Regions from separate parts of the Undibacterium sp. Di26W genome, predicted to be linked through region 2. Evidence: predicted binding sites of a transcription regulator. Region 2 holds the regulator's gene; each other region holds the start of a gene.

Region 1 (5,499 bases), on a different contig from region 2:
AAAATTCAACATGGAAGCTTTTTTCTTTTTTGTTGAAAAAGACCTAAGCACCCAGCCACGGCAGGCCCAGTTGGCACCAGCCGCCTATGGTTTTCCTGTGGCTGTCGCTGTCTTTGTCACCTTCAAAGCCTTGCAGGATGTCAAAGCAATTGGTGTAGCCATTTTCTGTTGCCAGTTTGGCTGCATGGCGCGAACGCACGCCAGAACGGCAAAGGAAAAGAACGGCTGTGGTTTTGTCGGGTACTGCAGCTTGCAACTGGGTCAGGAAATCAGGGTTGGGTACGCCGCCAGGGTACAGGCTCCATTGCACGGCCTGGTGTTGTGATGGGCTGATGTTGACACGGCCTACCCAGTCACGTTCAGCATTGGTGCGTACATCCACCAGCAAGACACTGCTATTGTTTCGCAATAATTCAAAAGCTTCTTGCGGCGTAACTGCGCCGGCATAATTCATGGCTTGTTCCTGGCCGCGCTGGCGCGCTGTCTGAAGGTGATCCGTGGTGGGCATGTGGGTCTCCGTGCGTTGTTGCTGAATGAGTTTTAGTCTCTAGTCATTAGTGTATATTAAATTGGGACTCTGCTTACCGTAGCCCAGTGGAATGATGAGCCCGGACTCTTCTGCCAATGGAAAAATTCGGCTGGGGACACCAGGCCAGGTTGCGGATGCTGTCAGCGTGTCAGCGCTTCGGTACCGATGGTGTTGCCTGCTGCATTGACTTGTGGCTGGTAGTGCAGGACCAACTGATGTTGGGCCAATCCAAGACGCAGATCCGCTTCCATGACGGCGCGGGCATTGACGATGTCGAGCATGTCAGGGTCAAAGAAGCGGAACAGGTTACCACCGCTGGCTTTGGCTTCATGCATGGCGACTTCGACTTGCTTCAGCAGTTCTTCTGCATTGTCACTGTGTTTTCCAAAAAGGGTAATACCGATACTGGCGCTGCTGTGATGCTGCTGTGATATTCAAGATGTTCGAGGTCATACGGCTGAGGCAGGTCAGAGAGTATTTGGGAGGCGATCATTTGTGCTTCTATCGCGACCTCGCGTATGTTGTCGCTGAGATCGTCCAGCATCAAGACAAATTCGTCACCGTTGTGATGTGCCGGAGTATCACTTCAGTTCTTTTTTCTATGACTTTTTTCAGGCTGCGTTTTTGCTCGCTTGCTTCCAGCAGTAGCCGGACCAGATAAGCCAGCATGGCACTGAAGATGAGCCCTACTATATAGTTGAGCAGCATGTCTTGCCTGACGGTGCCCGATACATGCGCTAATTTCCCGGCAGATATGCCATCACCACTCCGGTCGCGCATTTCCGGGATGAGCCAGAAGCTGGTGAATAGGGACAATAGAAAAGTCGCTGTGGTAAACAGCAGGGGACGGGTAAAAAATTGGCGTAAATATGCATGCATGATGATCAATGAATGTGGCGCTATGGCGCACTTGAGAATTTCGCGCAATTGCAATGGGCGAAAGCCTGTTGGCACAAACTTCGATTGAACAGTCAGGCGAGGTGACAATAGCGATTCAATAAATGCGCGTCAATCTCATTGCTTGAATTTAGTCGACCGATTGATACTTGATTGATACCGATCAAATGACGAGCATCCGGATACTTTGTGTTGGGCGAATTGAATAAGATTCAAACCCTCAACCAGCGTCGACGGCTGGGGCGAAGAATCACTTCAGGGGTTGCATAGGAAGCATACATTAATGGCATTTAAGCAAGTGCAAATGCATTGCAGTTAAAATGCCCTAAATCTGTGCATAAAAACGCATTTCAAATATTAATGCATTTAATTGGTGCGTTTAATGGTATTTGCACCAAATCGAGTCACTTTGTTATTTGTTTGCTTGCGGCAAGACTTGGTTATGCACAAAGAAAACGCCACAAAAACAAGCATTTAACAAATTTCAAATTTGAATATGCTTTGGCTGGTTGATGGCATGGATTCTGCTATCATCTCTCACTGAGTTTAGCCGCCAGTTGAATTCAAGAGTGGATGAGGTAGGACTGTTCACTCGTTCTTGGTTGCTGGCAGGTGCAGGGCTCAGCAATTTCCGAATTTATTTTTAGCTCTATTTGAGGAGTTTCACATGGCAATGACAGCCGCAGAAGTCTTGAAAATGGCGAAAGACAACGAAGTTAAGTTCGTTGATTTTCGCTTTGCTGATACCCGAGGCAAAGAACAGCACGTAACTGTTCCAGTTTCCCAGTTCGATATCGATAAATTCGAATCTGGCCACGCATTTGACGGCTCGTCCATCGCTGGCTGGAAAGGTATCGAAGCATCCGACATGTTGTTGATGCCTGATCCTAATACTGCCAATATCGATCCTTTCTTCGAAGAAACAACATTGTTCATGCAATGTGACGTCATCGAGCCATCCGATGGTAAAGGTTATGACCGCGATCCACGTTCCATCGCCAAACGCGCTGAAGCGTATCTGAAATCTTCCGGTATCGGTGACACCGCTTACTTCGGCCCAGAGCCAGAATTCTTCATTTTTGACAGCGTGCGCTGGAAAGTGGACATGTCCGGTGCCTTCGTCAAGATCGACTCTGAAGAAGCATCCTGGACCACTGGCGAAAAACTCGAAGGCGGCAATACTGGCCATCGTCCTACCGTCAAAGGTGGTTATTTCCCGGTTCCTCCAGTCGACAGCTTCCAGGACATGCGTTCTGAAATGTGCCTGATCCTGGAATCTCTGGGTATTCCGGTTGAAGTGCATCACCATGAAGTGGCTGGCGCCGGTCAAAACGAAATCGGCACCAAGTTCTCTACTCTGGTAGAACGCGCTGACTGGACACAAAACCTGAAATACGTAGTCTGGAACGTAGCGCATACCTACGGCAAGACAGCGACTTTCATGCCTAAGCCTATCGTTGGCGACAATGGTTCTGGTATGCACGTACATCAATCCATCTGGAAAGATGGTAAAAACCTGTTTGCTGGCGACGGCTATGCTGGTTTGTCTGATTTCGCCCTGTACTACATCGGCGGCATTATCAAACATGCAAAAGCATTGAATGCGATCACTAATCCAGGCACCAACTCTTACAAGCGTCTGGTTCCAGGTTATGAAGCACCGGTTAAACTGGCGTACTCTGCCCGTAACCGTTCTGCTTCCATCCGTATTCCTTACGTTGCCAATCCAAAAGGTCGTCGTATCGAAACACGTTTCCCTGATCCACTGGCGAATCCATACCTGTGCTTCTCTGCACTGATGATGGCAGGTCTGGACGGCGTTCAAAACAAAATCCATCCCGGCGAAGCAGCTAGCAAAGATCTGTACCATTTGCCGCCAGAAGAAGATGCATTGATCCCGACCGTCTGCGCTTCGCTGGAAGAAGCACTGAATGCATTGAACAAAGATCGTGAATTCCTGACACGCGGTGGTGTGTTCAGCGACAGCATGATTGATGCGTACATCGACTTGAAAATGCAGGAAGTACAACGCTACCGCATGACGACTCATCCGGTCGAATTCGACATGTATTACTCTCTGTAATCAGTGTAAAAACCATAAAAAGCGGGGGCAACCCCGCTTTTTTTGTTACAAATGCTGATTTCTTCGTAATTGTGTTGCAGCGCTGCATCGCATACACTACAAGTCCGTGATTGATTATTGCTTTAATATGAATCGACTATTGTCAGCTTTCATCCTCCTGATTGGTGTACAGGCCTATGCCCATGCACAGGGCGACGTGTATTTATGCGTCGACGAGAACGGTAAAAAGGAATACAAGAACACGGGTGCGGTTAAAGGTTGTAAAAAAGTGGAATTGCAGGGCATTACGGTGGTACCCGCCCCGGTGTTGCCAACCGCAGGTAAAAAGCCACAAGGCAAACCTGCCAGCAGCCCTACCGACTTTCCCAAGGTAGATGAGGGAACACAAAAAGCCAGGGATTCAGACCGCAAGCAGATTTTGCAGGACGAATTGAAGGCGGAAGAGCAGAAGCTCGCGAATTTGAAAAAAGAGTTCAATAATGGTGAGCCTGAAAGGCGAGGCGATGAAAAAAATTACGCCAAATACCAGGAACGCACCAATATGATGAAAGAAGACATCGCCCGCACCGAAAAGAACATAGAAGCGCTTAAACGAGAGATAGGCAATTCGAAATAAGCCGTCCATGCCGGGAAATGGTGTCCTTAGATGCCAATCCGGGCATGATGCTTGCGTAAAGGTCGCTATGTGCGGCCTTTTTTATTGGATATCGCTTGAAAACTCCACTTACCTCATTTGCTGGACTGGATTTGCTGACTTCAGCCGTGATCGTGCTGGATGCTGAGGGCAGTATTTTGTTTGCCAACGCCTCTGCTGAAAATCTGCTGGATAGCTCATTCAAATCACTCACGCATTTAAAGCTGACAGACCTGTTCCTGAACGGCGAAGAGCTGATTGAGGTGTTTCATCAGGCGGTGGCACACCAGTTTGCCGACAAACGCCAGGACCTGACACTGGAGCGCGCCGGACGTGAGGCGCTGCATGTGCACAGCATCGTGACGGCGCTGGATAATCCTGAAACGCCGGTCTTGATAGAGCTGCGCGAAAATGTACAGCAACTCAAGCTCGACAGAGAAGAACGCATGCTCGATCAGAGCAAGGCCAACAAGGAATTGATACGTAACCTGGCCCATGAAATCAAAAACCCCCTGGGTGGAATACGTGGCGCAGCGCAACTGCTGGAGCTGGAATTGCCCGAACGCCACCTGCGTGAATTGCGCGAATATACCCAGGTCATCATCAAGGAAGCCGACCGCCTGCAGACGCTGGTGGACCGCTTGCTGGCCCCGCACCGGCTGCCGCATATCGTTGGCGACGTGAATATCCATGAAGTCTGTGAACGCGTGCGCAGCCTGATTGTGGCTGAATTTCCACAAGGCCTGACCATCAGGCGCGACTATGATTTATCGATACCTGAATTTCGTGGCGACAAAGAACAGTTGATCCAGACAGTATTGAACATTGCCCACAATGCTGCCCAGGCCTTGCATGAAAGAATCAAACAGGGCGATGCGGTGCTGACTTTCAAGTCGCGCGTGGTGCGCCAGATCACGCTGGCGAAGGTTCGCTACAGGCTGGCATTAGATTTGCATATCATTGATAACGGTCCGGGAATTCCGCCTGAGATACGCAACCGGATTTTCTACCCACTGGTCTCGGGTAAGGAAGGCGGTAGCGGTCTGGGATTGACACTGGCGCAAACTTTCGTTGAACAGCACTTGGGTGTCATCGAATGTGAAAGCAGGCCAGAGTACACGGATTTCAGGATACTCATTCCCTTACCTTGAAGTGAGGTAAAGGAAAAAGTGGTTGCACCAAAAGTGCTCCTTCTATTGAAATGCTTAACACAGAATGCAGAACGATAATATGAAACCAATCTGGATAGTGGATGACGATGATTCAATTCGCTGGGTGCTGGAAAAGGCATTGGCGAGGGAAAATCTGGCAACGCGCAGCTTCACCAATGCAAGAGATGCGATGAACGCTTTGCAA
Region 2 (5,499 bases):
TTCTTACCGATGGCAGCCTGCATTTCGGCCCTGAAGGCGAAATGATGAAGACCTTCAATGTACTGGATGGCCAGGGCATCAAACTGTTGCAACAGGCAGGTATAGCCACGGCCATCATCAGCGCCAGGCAATCGGCGATCGTCGGCAAGCGCGCCGGCGACCTTGGCATCACCCACGTGCGCCAGGGCATACACGACAAAAAATCAGCCTTCCTGCAACTGATCGCCGAACTGGGTCTGTCTGCTGATGTCTGCGGCTTCATCGGTGACGACATCATCGATTTGCCGATACTGACACGCTGCGGCTTTTCTGCCAGCGTACCGAATGCCCACGCCGAAGTCAGGCAAAGAGTGCACTACGTCACCACTGCCGGCGGCGGCAAGGGGGCAGCGCGCGAAGTCTGCGACTTCATCTTGCGCGCCCAGGGCAGATATGAACAGGCAATTGAGGCATACCTGTCATGAAACATCATATGACCATAGACCGCTTTCGCATCTGGCTGGCAGTGATACTGCTGGGCGTCATTACCCTGGGTACCATCTGGGTGATGGAAGTCATACGCCGCAATGCGAATGATGAACAGAACCGTACATCGGCACGCTCGGCACCGGATTACTATGTAGAAAAATTCAATTTCATCCGTTTGTCGAATAATGGCAAGGCGAATTACCATATCACTGGCGAACGCCTGATACATCTGCCACGCAATGACAATATAGAAATTCAGCGTCCGCAAATCAATAGCTTTGATGTTGATCGCCCACCTTTGCATTTGCTGGCTGACCTGGCCGTTGTATCACAAAAATCCATGGTGATCACACCCAAGCGTGAACACGATGAGGTGCGCCTGTATGACAATGTCAGCATGGAAAGGCCAGAAGGCCTCAGCTCGCAATTCATGCGACTGGAAACCGATTATCTATTGTTATTACCCGACGATGATATTGTCAAAACCGACAAACACGTCACCGTCAAAACAGGAAAAGTGGACACCACAGCCATCGGCATGGAGGCCAACAATTCCACCCAGCATCTGGCCCTGCTGAGCAAGGTGCGTATTCACTTGAAAAAACGTGAATATGCTCCCTCCACACCATCCAAATAGAGAAAGCGATATTTGCCAATGAAAAATATGAAATTGACACGCTCCCTTGGCCCATGCCTGGGACTGGCCTGTTTTGCATTAGTGCACACGCCTGCAAGTGCAGAAAAAGCTGACAGCCTCAAAGAAACAGTCATAGAAGCCGGTTATTCTGAAATAGACGGAAAAAACAGCGTACGCGTCTTGTCCAAAGGCGTGCAACTGGTGCGCGGCACCCTGATCGTCAATTCAGAAAAAGCCGTCGTCACCGAAGCCCCGAACGGTGACGAGTTTGTCGTGCTGACCGGCGGAGTCAGCAAAAAAATAAGCTTCCGGCAAAAACGGGATGGCGGCCCGGATCTGTGGGTAGAAGGCGAAGCCGATCGCGCTGAATACAATCAGACGACAGAAATCGTCAAGTTCATCTCCAAAGCCAAGATCCGCTATCTGGAAGGCAAGAAAGTCACCCAGGAACAGGAAGGGGAATACCTGTCCTATGACAGTAAAAATGATATCGCTGTCGGTACCAATTCAACCACGGGCCAGCATGTAGACGGTGCTGGCCGCGTCAAAATCACCCTGCAACCCAAACAGACCAATTAAATGACTGCCACGCCTAGTACCTTGATCGTCAAGGGATTGCAAAAACGCTACGGTGCGCGCCAGGTGGTGCGCGACGTCTCGCTGGAAGTGAAAAGCGGTGAAGTGGTTGGTTTGCTGGGCCCGAATGGTGCCGGCAAAACCACCTCCTTCTACATGATCGTTGGCCTGGTGCCATCTGACGCCGGCGATATCACGATCGACGCCGTCAATATCTCACAACTGCCGATACACCAGAGAGCCGTGCTGGGTTTGTCCTACCTGCCGCAGGAAGCGTCCGTATTTCGCAAGCTGACGGTAGAAGACAATATCCGCGCCGTGCTGGAATTGCAAAAAGATGCCAATGGAAAATTTCTTTCAGAAAAATCCATTGTCAAAAGACTCAATGCCTTGCTGGCCGATTTGCAGATTGAAAAGATCAGGGAAAATCAGGCGCTGTCACTATCAGGCGGCGAACGCCGGCGGGTAGAAATTGCCCGCGCCCTCGCCACTAATCCGCGCTTCGTCTTGCTGGATGAACCCTTTGCCGGTGTTGACCCGATAGCCGTGATTGAAATCCAGCGTATTGTGCGCTTCCTCAAGGAGCGCGGTATCGGCGTGCTGATTACCGACCACAACGTGCGTGAAACCCTGGGCATCTGCGATCACGCCTACATCATCAATCAAGGCGCTGTACTGGCCAGCGGCAAGCCAGACGACATCATACAAAATGAATCCGTGCGTCGCGTCTATCTGGGAGAACATTTCCGGATGTGACGGGAATCATCATGAAACAAAGCCTGCAACTACGCACGTCCCAGCATCTGGCATTGACGCCTCAATTGCAGCAATCTATACGCTTGCTGCAATTGTCCACATTGGAATTGCACCAGGAGCTGGAAACCCTGCTCATCGAAAATCCCATGCTGGAGCGTGTGGATGATCCGCTGGACCATGCCGTGCGCCTGTTGGCCGATGGTGCCATCAATACCAGCAGCACCGCCGCCGATGCAGGTATGGAAGCCCCTGCATCCCGCGAAGAAAGCAACAGTACTACGGAAGTTCAGGGTGATGCCGATAGCGCCGTCAGTAACGAAGCCCTCAGCGCCAGTGAAGAGGACTGGAGTTTTGATGACGTGCATCATGGCAGCAAAAGCAGCGATGATGAAGATGGTCGCCCGCAACTGGGTGCTGCCCACATCACCCTGCGTGAACATCTGCAGGAACAAATGCGCCTTAACCTGCGCGAGCTGCGTGACCGCGCCCTGGTCGAGTTGATGATTGATGCCATTGACAACAATGGCTACCTGACAGAAACCCTGGATGAAATCCATGCCAGCCTGCCACTGGAATTGTGCGTGGAGCCAGAAGAGCTGGCATTTGCCCTGAACATGCTGCAGAGCTTCGACCCAGCCGGTGTGGGCGCTCGCACACCTTCTGAATGCCTGGCCCTGCAAATCAAACGCCTGCCTAAAATTGCTTTCGTGACACGCAGGCTGGCCTTGCAGATTGTCGAAACGCAACTGACTTTATTTGCACAAAGAGATTTCACCAAACTCAAGAAAATTCTCGACTGCGACGATGAAGATTTGCGCGACGCACAAACTGTCATCAGACTGTGCAAGCCCCGTCCGGGTATCGACTTTGCAGTCGATGAATCGGATTATGTGGTGCCAGACGTCATCGTCAAAAAATCAGGCAATGGCTGGCAAGTCACGCTGAATCAGGATGTCATGCCCAAATTGCGGGTTAGTAGCATGTATGCCAACATCATGAAGCAAAACCGGGGGGAAGGCGGACTCGGCTCACAGCTACAAGAGGCGCGCTGGCTCATCAAGAACATGCGGCAACGTTTCGACACCATTTTGCGCGTTGCACAAGCGATAGTTGAAAGGCAACGTAATTTTTTCACACACGGTGCTGTCGCCATGCGCCCCCTTGTTTTGCGCGAAATTGCTGATACACTAGGATTACACGAGAGCACTATCTCACGTGTAACAACTCAAAAATACATGCTGACCCCTCACGGCATGTTTGAGTTGAAATACTTTTTCGGCAGCCATGTCGCGACGGAAACAGGGGGAGAAGCATCTTCCACCGCGATACGCGCACTCATCAAGCAGTTGATAGGAGCAGAAGACCAGAAAAGCCCACTCTCTGATAGCAAAATTGCAGACATGCTGGGTGAACAGGGCATGGTAATTGCCCGACGGACAGTTGCCAAATACCGTGAAGCCCTAAAAATCCCCCCAGTGAGTTTGCGTAAATCTTTGTAAGCAAGTCCTTGTAATCACGGTTTGAATTGCTATATATGATTTAGCTCAAGGCAATAAGACAGCAATGAGCTTATCGTTACAGCAAGCAACATCACTATAGGAGCACAGTATGAATCTCACCATCAGTGGACATCACGTCGAAGTAACTCCTGCAATTCGTGAATATGTACATACCAAACTAGAACGTATCAGGCGACATTTCGACCAGGTCATTGATATCGCCGTCATCCTGACGGTGGACAAGCTCCGGGAAAAGGAAAAACGACACAAAGCCGACATTAATCTGCATATCAGTGGCAAAGATATTCATGTAGAAAGTCTGGCGCATGATCTGTATGCAGCGATCGATACACTGGTAGACAAACTGGATCGCCAGGTCATCAAGCACAAAGACAAAATACAAAACCATCAGCACGACGCCATCAAGCATATTCCTGATCCGGCATCGGCTTCATAAGACTCACCACCCCTGCCTTCGGGTTGCGGGTATCCAAAACAAGGACGCGAAAAGCGTCCTTTTTTGTTGGATGAATGGTTCTGAAATAAATCATATATTCAATCGCTAAATTGATTGCCCTCTGACAGGCTGTACAGGTATTACTGCCATTCCTACGTAGGCAGGAATATAGCGGGCAGGCAATCTAGCAACATTTGGCATACCGTGGTCTGATTTAATGTCAGGTCTGCATGCTTTACGTGTGTAGCTTTTATGTACTTACCCACAGTATTTAAGATTGCCAGCCGGGGGTAGCCCGGCAGCTACTCCCTTTTCTTGCTTCGCCAAGAAAAGGAAGCAAAAGAAGGCGACCGAGGCGTCGTCGCCCCTGCGGGGTTCCCGTTTGTGCGGTACAAAAAATGGGAAGATCCGAAACTCGCTACGCTCAGACATCGGCTCTTCTATTTCCATTTTCTGTACCGCACAAACGGCGTCGACACATCGGAATTGTTAAATTCAAAAACAACCCCAAAGTCAAACCCAACTGCAACTGCAACTGCAACTGCAACTGCAACTGCAACTGCAACTGCAACTGCAACTGCAACTGCAACTGCAACTGCAACTGCAACTGCAACTGCAACTGCAAGGAGCATCCTTTACTTGCACTGTTTCCTCATATACTTATACATCCCGTGACGTGCATCGCTGACAAAGCTAAAATAGCAGCTTCATTCTCTACTGCATAGCCAATCACCATGAGCGAATTTGTCCTCACTTCTGTCAAGAACAACATAGGCTATATCACCCTGGACCGGCCCAAGGCGCTGAACTCATTGTCGCTGGAGATGGTGCGTGCGCTCACCACGACTTTGCTGGGTTGGCAAGACGATGTAAATGTACGTGCTGTGTTCATTCACGGCAGTAGCGAAAAGGCTTTTTGTGCAGGGGGCGATATACGTTTCTTTTATGACGTGGGTACCGCGACACCAATGGGAGACTCTGCCCTGTTGGAAGACTTTTTTACTGAAGAATATGCATTAAATCATTTAATCCATTTTTACCCCAAGCCCTATATCGCGCTGATGAATGGAGTAGTCATGGGTGGTGGTATGGGCATTGCCCAGGCA
Region 3 (5,499 bases), on a different contig from region 2:
GAACCACATACCTTCAGAATGTTCTTTAATCCCAGTACCTACATCTGGAATCAGGTGTTCAATCTGGCATCCCAATTCGATCCTGGATTGTGGAATGACCTGTTCTGCGGAGCTATTGATGAACACCACCATGTCTTCGTCATCGACAGCGATAATGGGTAACGGAACATATTGCAGCACTTCGCGCACTATGCTTAAACTCAACTGTCCCAGGGTGATTTGTTTTTGTTTTTGTTTGACTAATTCTGCCAGTTGACGGTTTGCAGTGACCAGTTCCTGATTTTTTGTTTGTATTTGCAGGTTCAGGCTACGGTTTTCATCTTCCATTTCTTTGTAATGAAAGGCTTCACGGATATTGGCGCGTATTTGTTCATCGTCCCAGGGCTTGGTCAGAAACTTGTAGATTGCGCCTTCATTAATGGCATCGGTGATGTATTGCAGTTCGGTGTAGCCGGACAAAACAATACGTATGGTATCCGGGTACAGTTTTTTTGCATTCCGCAAAAATTCCACGCCAGTCATGGATGGCATGCGTTGATCAGAAATGATGACATCAACGCTATTTTTTTCAAGAATACTCAAACCCTCATGCCCGCCACCAGCGGTAAGTATTTGGTATCCGTCACGACGTAACAGGCGTTTCAGTGCATTTAATATATTGGGCTCGTCGTCGACCAGCAGCAAGGTACGGTCCGGTTTCCCCATGCGTAATAAATGTTTGTCCAGTACCAGGCTCTCTTGTAAAAATTCCGTCATCTGTTTGATCGACAGAGGAACGGAAAAGAAATAACCTTGTATTTCATCACACATATTGTCGCTCAGGAATTTGCATTGCGCTTCTGTTTCCACACCTTCAGCGATGACTTTCATTCCCATGCTATGGGCCATGGAAATGATGGCTTTGGAAATCGAGACATCGTCTGAGTTGTGTGGCAGTTCATGGACAAAAGATTGATCGATTTTGACATAATCGAATGGAAAATGTTTCAGATAACTGAGCGCAGAATAGCCTGTACCAAAGTCGTCAAGAGACAGCTTGTAGCCTTGTTCCTTGAAATCCTTGAAGAGCTGATCTATGTCAGTATTGCGATGCATGAGTATATTTTCAGTAATTTCCAAAGATATCTGATCTGCCGTCACCTGCATACTTTTCAGGATTTCGGACAGGCGCATACTGAACCCAGCATCCTGCAACTGTTTCGGGGATACATTGATTGCCACACACGGTGCATCAAGTTTCGCATTTACCCAGCTTCTGATATCCGTGCAAGCCTGTCTGATCACCCACTCACCCAATTGGATAATAAGATCAGATTGTTCAGCTACTCGTATGAACGCTGAAGGAGGGATGGCACCGCAAGTGGCATGATTCCAGCGCAATAAGGCTTCCACCCCGACTAGTAAGCCGGTTTGTAAATCTGCCTTGGGCTGGTAATGCAACTCCAATTCATTGGCACTGATTGCCAGTTGAAGTTCTTTCGCCATATCAATTTGCTTGTGCGTTACCATATCCATTTGATTTGATCTCACATTATGCTGACCATGCAAAGTACTGTTACGACAGACATGGACGCTGATTACTGTGTCGTTGTATCTTCCTGACGCAAGGGGAGCCAGACAGTGAAGCAAGTACCTTTTCCGAGCACGCTGCTGACATCAATCCTGCCACCGTGCTTTTTGATGATGCCGTAAGAAAGGGAAAGACCGAGGCCGGTTCCACTGCCTACGGGTTTGGTGGTGAAAAAAGGTTCAAAGATGCGATTCAGGTTTTCAGGGGGAATGCCGCCACCGGTATCCAGCACTTTTATCCAGACCATATCCTTGTCACAGCCCGTGCTGACTTTGATGACGCCGTTTTCCTTGATCGCATGGGACGCATTCACCAGCAAATTCATGATGACTTGGTTGACCTGCGAAATGATGCATTTCACCAGTGGCAACTGACCATATTCCTTGACTACATTGGCCTTGTACTTGATTTCGTTTTTGACGATATTCAAAGTACTGTCTATGCCGTGATGAATGTCTGCTTCTTGCCAGTCCGTTTCACCCACATGCGAAAAATCTTTAAGTGATTGAACGATGTCCTTGACGCGCTTGAGCCCATCCATGGATTCCCGCACGAGGTCTTGTATATCCTCCTTTAAAAATTGGAGATCAGCTTTTTCCCTGATCTCATTCATTTTGCCGCTCGCCTGGCTTGCAGCCAGCGCTTGCGGGATCAGGCCTTCATAATCATTGATGACTTCAAACAACTTGTCTACGTAATTTTGCAGGCTGCCAATATTGGAATTGATAAAGCCTATGGGGTTATTGATTTCATGCGCAATGCCGGCGGCCAATTGACCAACCGAAGCCATTTTTTCGGATTGCAGTAACTGTTCATGGGCTTCTTGCAATTTCTTGATCAAAAGCTGTTGCTCTTCCCCCTTTTTGGACAGGGTTTCTTCCATTTCCTTGCGTTTGGTAATGTCCGTCAACGAGCCGATCACTTCTACAGGATTGCCGTCCTGGTCGCGAATCAGCCTCAGCATGTCGTGCATCCACACATAGTGACCGGCACGGCTCATGAAGCGGTATTCGTAAGTACGCTCTCCTTCAGTGAATAATTTGGCGATACTGGAGAAAATCTGGGGCACATCGTCAGGATGAATATGGTCGAACCAGAAATTCGGGTCGGCGACCATTTCTTCTGGCTGATAGCCCAGCACGTGGAGCGCGTTATTACTGACGAAAGTCATTTTGAAGTCGCCAGTGGGTACGCTGCTATAAATAATGGCAGGAGTATTGTCTATCAGGTATTGCAGCCTGGTCTCAGTGGACAGGCTTTTGCTTGTGTCAGCTACGGCGGCAGTCGCAGCGGCCGGCGGGAGTATGCTGAACTCATCAAATTGATTCATGATCACCGGGACAGGAAAATTGACAACAAGATTGTTTTTTTTTAAATTCCCTTACGTGTACATATTAGAACAATAAATAGGCAAATGGCTATATATTTGTTTCCTTTATGATATTTATTCCACATCAAGGCCATGCCAGATTTTTAGCCAGATTCCCTTGACCCCGGCATTCAAACGGATGATTGATACCTTATGAGTTTGAATTAAGCCAATAAAATCAAATATCTGGCGAAAAACTGGCGACTTTTATTGAAAAGCTTTCAACCAGCACGAAGACTTTCGTCTTATTTCGAGTGGAAATAAATTTGATAACAATGATTAAAAATGGAGCAATTTCATATGGTCGTTGTTTTCCGCACAATTTGAGAGCATGAATGCACTAAAAAGTGGAGCTTGTGGCCAAAAAAATTGCAGGGAAACAATTCTCACCAATTTGGTTAGTTTTTGTATGCCGCCAACATAGGTTATATCGGTGTGCGGCGCTCAATCGCGGTGGTGCAGTGCGTCATTACCCAACTTGCCCAACTTGTCCATACACCAGGCTTGCTTGTGTGATGACTTCGCCATGACCTTGCAGTGACTCCTTGCATTGCATCTCAACATGGCATCTCAAATCACCTTGTTCGCGTCAGGTAAACGTCAGCCGTTTGAGCGTTTGCATCTGACTTAAATCATGTTACTGAGTGGTCTGGTTCCAGCCAGCAGTTGGCACGTTATCTGCTATCTGTAGTGGGAAGCTTGCAGTTTTTTGTTCCATGACCTCACCACTACCAGGAGAAAACATGTCACGTCGTACTGTTTTGAAAGCAACTGCACTTGCCGCAATGACTTTGGCCGCTTCCGGCTGGATCTCGCAGGCACAGGCCGCCGATACCATCAAGGTCGGCATTCTGCATTCCCTGTCTGGCACTATGGCAATCTCGGAGACATCGCTGAAAGATGTGGCCCTGATGACGATCGATGAAATCAATGCCAAGGGTGGTGTCATGGGCAAAAAGCTGGAAGCGGTGATCGTTGATCCGGCATCCAACTGGCCACTGTTTGCCGAAAAAGCCCGTCAACTGGTATCGCAAGACAAAGTATCTGTCGTGTTTGGTTGCTGGACATCGGTATCGCGTAAATCGGTACTGCCAGTCTTCAAGGAACTCAATAGCCTGTTGTTTTACCCGGTTCAGTACGAAGGTGAAGAACTGGAGAAAAACGTTTTCTACACAGGTGCAGCACCGAATCAGCAAGCCATTCCTGCGACTGAATACCTGATGTCGAAAGAGGGTGGTGGTGCCAAGCGTTTTGTTTTGCTGGGTACTGATTATGTGTATCCACGTACGACCAACAAAATCCTGCGCGCCTTCTTGCATAGCAAGGGCGTCAAGGATACTGATATCGATGAAGTCTATACGCCATTCGGTCATTCTGATTATCAGACCATCGTTGCGAATATCAAGAAATTTGCTGCAGGCGGTAAAACTGCGGTCATTTCCACCATTAATGGTGATTCCAACGTACCGTTCTATAAAGAACTCGGCAATGCCGGTCTGAAGGCAACCGACGTGCCGGTTGTTGCATTCTCAGTCGGTGAAGAAGAATTGCGCGGTGTGGATGCCAAACCACTGGTCGGCCATCTGGCAGCCTGGAATTACTTCCAGTCCGTGAAGAACCCGGTAAACACCGAATTCATCAAGAAATGGAAAGACTATGCTGCCGCCAAAAAACTGCCGAATGCAGCCACCGTCGTCACCAACGATCCTATGGAAGCGACTTATGTTGGTATCTATATGTGGAAACAGGCAGTTGAAAAAGCCAAGTCCACCGACACCGACAAGGTCATCGCCGCCATGGGCGGACAAACTTTCAAGGCGCCATCCGGTTTTGAATTGACGATGGACAAAACCAATCACCACTTGCACAAGCCAGTCATGATAGGCGAGATCAAGGCTGATGGTCAGTTCAGCGTGGTCTACAAAACCAAGGCACCGATTCGTGCCCAACCATGGAGCCCGTATATTCCAGGCAATGAAGGCAAGCAAAAACTGTAATTGAAGGAATGACGCAGGCACTCGGGGTTGTCATGTGGCCAGCTTAATAGCTGGCTTGCATGGCTGTTGCCTTGAGTGCCGTTCCTGAATTTTTCCATCCTTGACCTGGTTGCCTATGACATTTCGTAAAATCTGCGCGAGCATCGTCCTGCTCGTGTTCAGCCTGAGTGCGCACGCAGCTATCGATGGCAAGCTCTTGTTGGCACTGTCTGGTGATGATCCCGATGCCCGCATTGCTGCCGTCAATACCGTCGCAGCCATGGGCAATGAAGAAGCAGCAGCAGTATTGACCGCTCTCAAAAATGAACAATTATTCGTCAAGGATGTTGCTGTCTACCTGGTCGACGGTGAACAGGCCAAAGACCTTGCCAGTGGAAAAATGCAGAAATTGCCGGACGATGCCGAGGCAATCACCATCAACAACCGCTTGCGTGCCGCACTTGACAGTGCACTGTCAGGCTTGAAGCTGTTTTCACCTGATAAAAATACCCGTCTGATTGCCGCTACCGCACTGGAGAAAGAAGCAACGCCAGAACAGTTGCCCTTGCTGAACAAAGCCTATC

Evidence for each region. Region 2 encodes sigma-54, which starts transcription at its own class of promoters, with help from an activator protein. Its sites were predicted from a motif close to TGGCANGNAANCTGCTTT; they were not measured.
Region 1: glnA (type I glutamate--ammonia ligase) is a predicted target of sigma-54. The motif match lies at 1,940-1,957, and genes of this name have one in related genera.
Region 3: urtA (urea ABC transporter substrate-binding protein) is a predicted target of sigma-54. The motif match lies at 3,607-3,624, and genes of this name have one in related genera.

The regions. Positions count from the first base shown of each region.
Region 1 is NZ_JBMPOR010000023.1:9,965-15,463, reverse strand. Features, by position in the region: gene ACO0LM_RS22165 (rhodanese-like domain-containing protein) at 44-508, opposite strand; gene ACO0LM_RS22160 (hypothetical protein) at 670-864, opposite strand; gene ACO0LM_RS22155 (hypothetical protein) at 1,073-1,408, opposite strand; gene glnA (type I glutamate--ammonia ligase) at 2,094-3,509, shown strand; gene ACO0LM_RS22145 (DUF4124 domain-containing protein) at 3,637-4,125, shown strand; gene glnL (nitrogen regulation protein NR(II)) at 4,221-5,294, shown strand; gene ntrC (nitrogen regulation protein NR(I)) at 5,374-5,499, shown strand, end outside.
Region 2 is NZ_JBMPOR010000017.1:52,083-57,581, reverse strand. Features, by position in the region: gene ACO0LM_RS18865 (KdsC family phosphatase) at 1-464, shown strand, start outside; gene lptC (LPS export ABC transporter periplasmic protein LptC) at 461-1,105, shown strand; gene lptA (lipopolysaccharide transport periplasmic protein LptA) at 1,133-1,684, shown strand; gene lptB (LPS export ABC transporter ATP-binding protein) at 1,685-2,437, shown strand; gene ACO0LM_RS18845 (RNA polymerase factor sigma-54) at 2,449-3,936, shown strand; gene hpf (ribosome hibernation-promoting factor, HPF/YfiA family) at 4,046-4,393, shown strand; gene ACO0LM_RS18835 (hypothetical protein) at 4,834-5,025, opposite strand; gene ACO0LM_RS18830 (enoyl-CoA hydratase/isomerase family protein) at 5,128-5,499, shown strand, end outside.
Region 3 is NZ_JBMPOR010000001.1:474,694-480,192, reverse strand. Features, by position in the region: gene ACO0LM_RS01970 (EAL domain-containing protein) at 1-1,485, opposite strand, end outside; gene ACO0LM_RS01965 (ATP-binding protein) at 1,578-2,900, opposite strand; gene urtA (urea ABC transporter substrate-binding protein) at 3,683-4,936, shown strand; gene urtB (urea ABC transporter permease subunit UrtB) at 5,052-5,499, shown strand, end outside.